DNA from 2 places in the Methylobacterium mesophilicum SR1.6/6 genome. Region 1 is predicted to be linked to the other one. Evidence: predicted binding sites of a transcription regulator. Region 1 holds the regulator's gene; the other holds the start of a gene.

Region 1 (3,407 bases):
CTGGTCGGACGAACTCGCCTCGATCCTGTTCCTGTGGCTCGCCATGCTGGGCGCCGTGGTCGCCTTCCGCCGCGCCGAGCACATGCGCATGACCGCCTTCGTGGCCATGAGCGGCCCGCGCCTGCGCGCCTTCCTGGAGACCATCGCCCTGGTGGCCGGCCTGATCTTCGTCGCCCTGATGCTGGAGCCGGCCTTCGAATTCGCCAGCGAGGAGACCTTCGTCCAGACGCCCGCGCTGGAACTGAACAACGCGTGGCGCGCCGCCGCCCTGCCGATCGGGCTGGGCCTCATGCTGATCGTTGCGGTGATCCGCCTGCTGGAGACCGCCGACTGGCGCCTCACCGCGGGCGCGCTCGTGCTGGGCGCCGGGCTCGCGGCCGGCCTCGTGGCGCTCCAGCCCTGGCTGCGGGACCTCGGCAACCTCAACCTGCTCTTGTTCTTCGTCCTGGGCGTGGGGGGCCTGGTGTTCTCCGGCGTGCCGATCGCCTTCGCCTTCGGCCTCTCGACCTTCGCCTACATCGCGCTGACCACCGACGCCCCGTCGATGGTGGTGGTCGGCCGCATGGACGAGGGCATGAGCCACCGGCGGGATGCGGGGTGGTGCCGGCGGCGCGGAAGGCGGTGGCGCGACGCGCGGGCCCGGCGGCGCCGAGGGCGGTGCGCGCGGAGCCGAGCCGGGCGGACCTGCCGGTCGCGGCGCCGAGGGACCCGGCCGGCCCGGCGGAGCCGCCGAGCGCAACGGTCCCTCCGAGCGCGCTGGTCCGGGCGCCAACCCCGGCGCCGGCGACCGCGGCGATCGTGGTGATCGCGGCAACCGCGAGGAACGCGGAGACCGTGGCGGGCGCGAGCCCGGCGCTGCGGGACAGCGCGGCGGCCGGGACGGTGCCGGACCGAACCAGGGCGGCCGCGGCGCGGCCGGTGAGCGGGGTGGTCGTGGGGGCGTCCGCGAGGGCGGTTCCGCTCGCGGCGCGGTCGGCCGTCTCGACACGCGGCAGCGCACCGAGTTCCGCAGCTCGATCACCCGCCTGGGCGTTTCGCCCCTCCGGGACGTGGCGTTCGGGCTGGCGGTTGGGACGGCGATTCCGCGCTCGGTCACGCTGCACCGGCTGCCGCCCGCGATCGTCACCCTGGTGCCGGAATACGAGGGCTACGAGTTCATCCTGGTGCGCGACGATATCGTGATCATCGATCCCGATACGTATGAGATCGTGGACGTGATCCCGGCCTGACGCATACGATCCCCGGGGCCGGGCGGGCGATGCGCCCGTTCGGCTCCTGCTACCGTCCGCCATCCAACAATTTCGACACCACCCGCGCCGTATAGTCGACCATCGGCACGATCCGGGCGTAGTTCAGTCGCGTCGGGCCGATCACCCCGACCACGCCCACGATCTTCTGCGATCCGTCGCGGAACGGCGCCGCGATCAGCGACGACCCGGACAGCGAGAACAGCTTGTTTTCCGAACCGATGAAGATCCGCACGCCCTCGCCACCCTCGGCACGGGCCAGGAGGTCGATGACGTCCTTCTGGGTCTCGAGGTCGTTGAACAGCAGCCGGATGCGCTCGAGATCCTCGACCGCGCGCAGGTCATCGAGCAGGTTCGCCTGTCCGCGCACGATCAGCTGGCGCGCCTCTGACGGGCCGACCGGCGTGGCGAGCCCGGCATCCACGAGGCGCTCGGTGATCGCGTCGAGCTCGCGTTTCATGGCCTTGCGTCCGGCCTCGATCTCGGCGCGCAGCGATCCCAGCGTGCGGCCCTGCAGCCGGGCATTGAGGAAGTTGGTTGCCTCCTGAAGCGCGCCTGCCGGCAGGCCCGGGGGCAGGTCCACGAGGCGGTTCTCCACGGAGCCGTCGTCCGAGACCAGGATCACCAGGGCGCGGGCGGGATCGAGGCGGACGAACTCGATGTGCTTGAGGTTCACGTTCGCCTTGGTGGTCAGGACCACGCCGGCGCCGCGCGACACCCCCGACAGCATCGTCGATGCCTCGGCGAGCGCCGAGTCGAAGGTGTGGCCGGACGCGGCCGCCCGCATCTGCGCCTCGATCCGGGCCTGCTCGTCCTGGCTGACGTCGCCCAGTTCGAGCATGGCGTCCACGAAGAACCGCAGACCCAGCTCTGTCGGCAGGCGGCCGGCCGACGTGTGGGGCGCGAAGATCAGACCGGAATGCTCCAGATCCGCCATCACGTTGCGGATCGAGGCCGGTGACAGAGTCATCGGAAGGATTCGCGCCAGATTGCGCGATCCCACTGGCTCCCCCGTCGTCAGATAACTCTCGACGATCTGGCGAAAGATCTCCCGGGCACGCTCGTTGAGCGCGGCAAGCGCCTGCATGGACTGGCCGTTCGTCACTCTGAAGGTCGGATCTGTCACGCAATCATCCTGTGGTCCGATCATGTCCGGACGGCCGTCAAGGATCAATCCGCCGGGATCGATCAGCCGGGCGCTGCTTGCCCGCGGTAACGGCTCGGCCTATGAGCCCGGCCCTCGATCTCCTCGACAGAAAGGGCCCGCAATGCGGCCTTCCAAGCGTGCCGCCGACGAGTTGCGGTCCGTCAGCCTGGAGCGCGCGGTCTCGCGCTACGCCGAGGGCTCCTGCCTAGTCAGCTTCGGCAACACCCGGGTGCTCTGCACCGCCTCCCTGGAAGAGCGGGGTCCGCCGTGGCTGCGCGGTTCCGGCAAGGGATGGGTCACGGCCGAGTACGCCATGCTGCCGCGTGCGACGCACGAACGCACCCGCCGCGAGGTCGGTTCCGGCAAGCCCTCGGGGCGGACCCAGGAGATCCAGCGGCTGATCGGCCGCTCGCTCCGCGCGGTCACCAACCTGCCGGCGATCGGCGAGCGCCAGATCACCATAGATTGCGACGTGATCCAGGCCGACGGCGGCACCCGCACAGCCGCCATCACCGGCGCCTGGGTGGCGCTCCACGATTGCTTCACCTGGATGCGGGCCCGCTCCATCATCTCGGTCGATCCGCTGCGCGACCACGTCGCGGCCGTGTCGTGCGGGCTGTACAAGGGCACGCCGGTCCTCGACCTCGACTACGCCGAGGATTCCGCGGCCGAGACCGACGCCAATTTCGTGCTGACAGGCCGGGGCGGCATCGTCGAGGTGCAGGGCACCGCCGAGATGGAGCCGTTCTCGGAGGACCAGCTCCTCGAGTTGCTGCGGCTCGCCCGCGCCGGGACCGACCGGCTGGTCGCCCTCCAGAAGGAGGCGATCGCGTGAGCCCCGCGCCCCGCCATGGCCGGAGGCTGACCGGCAAGGTGGTGATCGCCACCCACAACGCCGGCAAGCTCACCGAGATGAGCGAGCTTCTGGCGCCGTTCGGCGTCGAGGCGGTGTCGGCCGGAGAGCTGGGGCTGCCGGAGCCGGACGAGACCGGCACGATGTTCGCCGAGAACGC
Region 2 (3,407 bases), 3.2 Mb from region 1:
GGCAGGGCTGTCCTTCTTCGGCGCGTCGGCGACCATCGCCTCGGTGGTCACCAGCAAGCCGGCCACGGAAGCCGCATCCTGCAGTGCAGTGCGCACCACCTTGGCCGGGTCGACGATGCCGGCCTGGATCATGTCGACGTACTCTTCGGTCTGCGCGTTGAAGCCGAAGGTCTCCGAGCCCGTGTTGTCGGTGATCTTGCCGACCACGATCGAGCCCTCGACGCCCGCGTTCTGGGCGATCTGGCGGATCGGAGCCTCAAGGGCCTTCAGCACGATCTTGATGCCGGCCTGGACGTCCGGGATGTCGGACTTCAGCTCGGCGACCGCCTTCTTGGCGCGCAGCAGCGCAGTGCCGCCGCCCGGGACGATGCCTTCCTCGACCGCCGCGCGGGTGGCGTTGAGGGCGTCGTCGACGCGGTCCTTCTTCTCCTTCACCTCGACCTCGGTCGCGCCGCCGACGCGGATCACCGCGACGCCGCCCGCGAGCTTGGCCAGACGCTCCTGGAGCTTCTCACGATCGTAGTCCGAGGTGGTCTCCTCGATCTGCGCCTTGATCTGGGCGATACGGCCCTCGATGTCGGACTTCTCGCCGACGCCGTCGATGATCGTGGTGTTCTCCTTCTCGATGCGCACGCGCTTGGCGCGGCCGAGCATGGGGAGCGTCACGTTCTCGAGCTTGATGCCGAGATCCTCGGCGATCATCTGACCCTTGGTCAGGATCGCGATGTCCTCGAGCATCGCCTTGCGGCGGTCGCCGAAGCCCGGCGCCTTGACGGCCGCGACCTTCAGGCCGCCGCGGAGCTTGTTGACCACGAGGGTGGCGAGCGCCTCGCCCTCGATGTCCTCGGCGATGATCAGGAGCGGCTTGCCGGTCTGAACGACGGCCTCGAGCACCGGCAGCATCGCCTGGAGCGACGAGAGCTTCTTCTCGTGGATGAGGATGTAGGGATCCTCGAGCTCGGCGACCATCTTCTCCGCGTTCGTGATGAAGTACGGGGAGAGGTAGCCGCGGTCGAACTGCATGCCCTCGACGACGTCGAGCTCGGTCTCGGCGGTCTTGGCCTCCTCGACGGTGATGACGCCCTCGTTGCCCACCTTCTGCATGGCGTGGGCGATCATCTGGCCGATCTCGGTGTCGCCGTTCGACGAGATGGTGCCGACCTGCGCGACCTCGTCGGAGGTCGAGACCTTCTTGGCGCGCGAGGTGATGTCCTTGACGGCAGCCTGCGTGGCGAGGTCGATGCCGCGCTTCAGGTCCATTGGGTTGATGCCGGCGGCGACGTACTTGGCGCCCTCGCGGACGATGGCCTGGGCCAGCACGGTCGCGGTGGTGGTGCCGTCACCCGCGATGTCGTTGGTCTTCGAGGCCACTTCGCGCACCATCTGGGCGCCCATGTTCTCGAAGCGGTCGGAGAGCTCGATCTCCTTGGCGACCGTCACACCGTCCTTGGTGATGCGCGGGGCGCCGAAGCTCTTCTCGATCACGACGTTGCGACCCTTCGGGCCGAGCGTCACCTTCACCGCGTCGGCGAGGATGTCGACGCCGCGCAGCATCTTATCGCGGGCGTCGGCGGAGAAACGAACGTCTTTCGCTGCCATTGTGTGCCTCTTAGCTACTGGTTGAACCCCAAGGCCGGGACGGCCTCAAAGGGCGATGACGGGTGATCCGATCAGACGGCGACGACGCCCATGATGTCGGATTCCTTCATGATCAGAAGGTCCTGACCGTCGATCTTGACCTCGGTGCCGGACCACTTGCCGAACAGGACGCGGTCGCCGGCCTTGACGTCGAGCGGGTTGACGCGACCCTGCTCGTCACGGGCGCCGGGGCCGACGGCGACGATCTCGCCCTCCTGCGGCTTCTCCTTGGCGGTGTCCGGGATGATGATGCCGCCCTTGGTCTTCTCCTCGCTCTCGATGCGACGGACGACCACGCGGTCGTGCAGCGGACGGAACTTCATGAGCTGCCCTCTTGCTTCAGGTCTGGAGTTGGCGTTGATGCGGCCGGCGGGACCGCTCGCGAACTCGACTGTTAGCACTCTGTCTCGGCGAGTGCCAAAGACGGCGGCGAGATAGGCTCGGTCCGTGTCCGAGTCAAGGCTGTCGCACCCCCGCGCGACGGTGCGATGACGCGGCGGCGCCCTCTTTCTCCCTCACGGATAACGCGCCCCGATGCTGAACCTGCACGGACCCCACGGCCCGGTGGCATCGCAACCCGGCAGCGCCGTCGCGCCCGACGCCGTGTGGCTTGACCTGAATGATCCAACCTCCGAGGAAGCCGCCGCGGTCGAGGCGGCCACTGGCCTGCGCGTCCCGTCCCGGGCCGCCCTTTCGGAGGTCGAGACATCGAGCCGCCTGCGCCGGGTCAAAGGTGGCCTCTCGCTCTCGACGCCGATGATCACTTTCGAGCAGAGCGCATCGCAGCTGAAGCCGCTGGGCTTCCTGCTCACCAAGGATCATCTCGTCACGATCCGCTTCCACGACCTGCGCGCCTTCGACTCTTCCGCGAAGCGGATCTCCGACGGCGACGGGAGCACGACTCCGAGCGAGATCTTCCTGGTGGTCCTTGAGGAGCTGGTGGACAGCCTCGCCGACGCCCTGGAGGACATGGCGTCGGAACTCGATTCGCTGTCGACCCGGATCTTCGACTTCGACGTCCGCGGCAAAGACCGCCGCCGCCTGGAGAGCCCGCCGCCCCGCCGCCGCGATCTCGCCCTGCGCCGGATCCTGCGCGGCATCAGCAACAGGGGAAAAGTGCTGGGCAAGATCCGCGCGAGCCTGCTGGGCCTGGAGCGGATCGTGCCGTTCGTTTCGGCCGCCTGTGACGGCCTCGGCCTGCCTGAGGACGGCCGGTTCGACACGATCCGGCGCGACATCGAATCCCTCGACGAGTTCGAGACCAGGCTGGCCGAGAACGTTCAGTTTCTCCTCGACGCCGCCCTCGGCCTCATCAACATCGAGCAAAACAACGTCTTCCGTGTCCTGACTGTGGTCTCTGTAGTCGGTGTCCCGCCCACGCTGATCGCCTCGATGTACGGCATGAACTTCAAGCACATGCCGGAGCTGGATTGGGCCTACGGCTACCCCTACGCCCTCGCCCTCATCCTCCTGAGTGCGGTCGCGCCAATCGTATACTTCCGCATTCGCGGATGGTTCTGATATTTAAACGCATATCGAGTAATTTTTCTCCTCATAAAAATTTATGGTCAGTAACACCTCAAATTTTATCGCAAATCTTTGAGTTTTTCGTGGCTAGCAGGAACGAGCAAAACGAAAATAGCTGTCGATTAGACTCTCTTTAACCGAGCGGGCGCTACACGGCGTCAGTTTGGAGCATACGAAATCATGTTCAAGCGGGCGACGTACAGCGAAGCGCAAGCCAAGATCGAAGCGCTCGATCGATCACT

The links. Region 1 encodes HrcA, which represses chaperone genes, less so after heat shock. Its sites were predicted from a motif close to GTTAGCACTCNCNNNNNGNGAGTGCTAAC; they were not measured.
Region 2: the regulator HrcA is predicted to act here: its motif matches at 2,032-2,060, upstream of groES (co-chaperone GroES).

What each region holds. Positions count from the first base shown of each region.
Region 1 covers NZ_CP043538.1:70,006-73,412, reverse strand. The annotation lists partial or broken gene MMSR116_RS00330 (TRAP transporter small permease) at 1-583, shown strand, start outside; gene MMSR116_RS31620 (DUF1236 domain-containing protein) at 1,050-1,229, shown strand; gene hrcA (heat-inducible transcriptional repressor HrcA) at 1,279-2,334, opposite strand; gene rph (ribonuclease PH) at 2,516-3,229, shown strand; gene rdgB (RdgB/HAM1 family non-canonical purine NTP pyrophosphatase) at 3,226-3,407, shown strand, end outside.
Region 2 covers NZ_CP043538.1:3,457,154-3,460,560, forward strand. The annotation lists gene groL (chaperonin GroEL) at 1-1,599, opposite strand, end outside; gene groES (co-chaperone GroES) at 1,671-1,961, opposite strand; gene MMSR116_RS16520 (CorA family divalent cation transporter) at 2,173-3,159, shown strand; gene MMSR116_RS16525 (methyl-accepting chemotaxis protein) at 3,346-3,407, shown strand, end outside.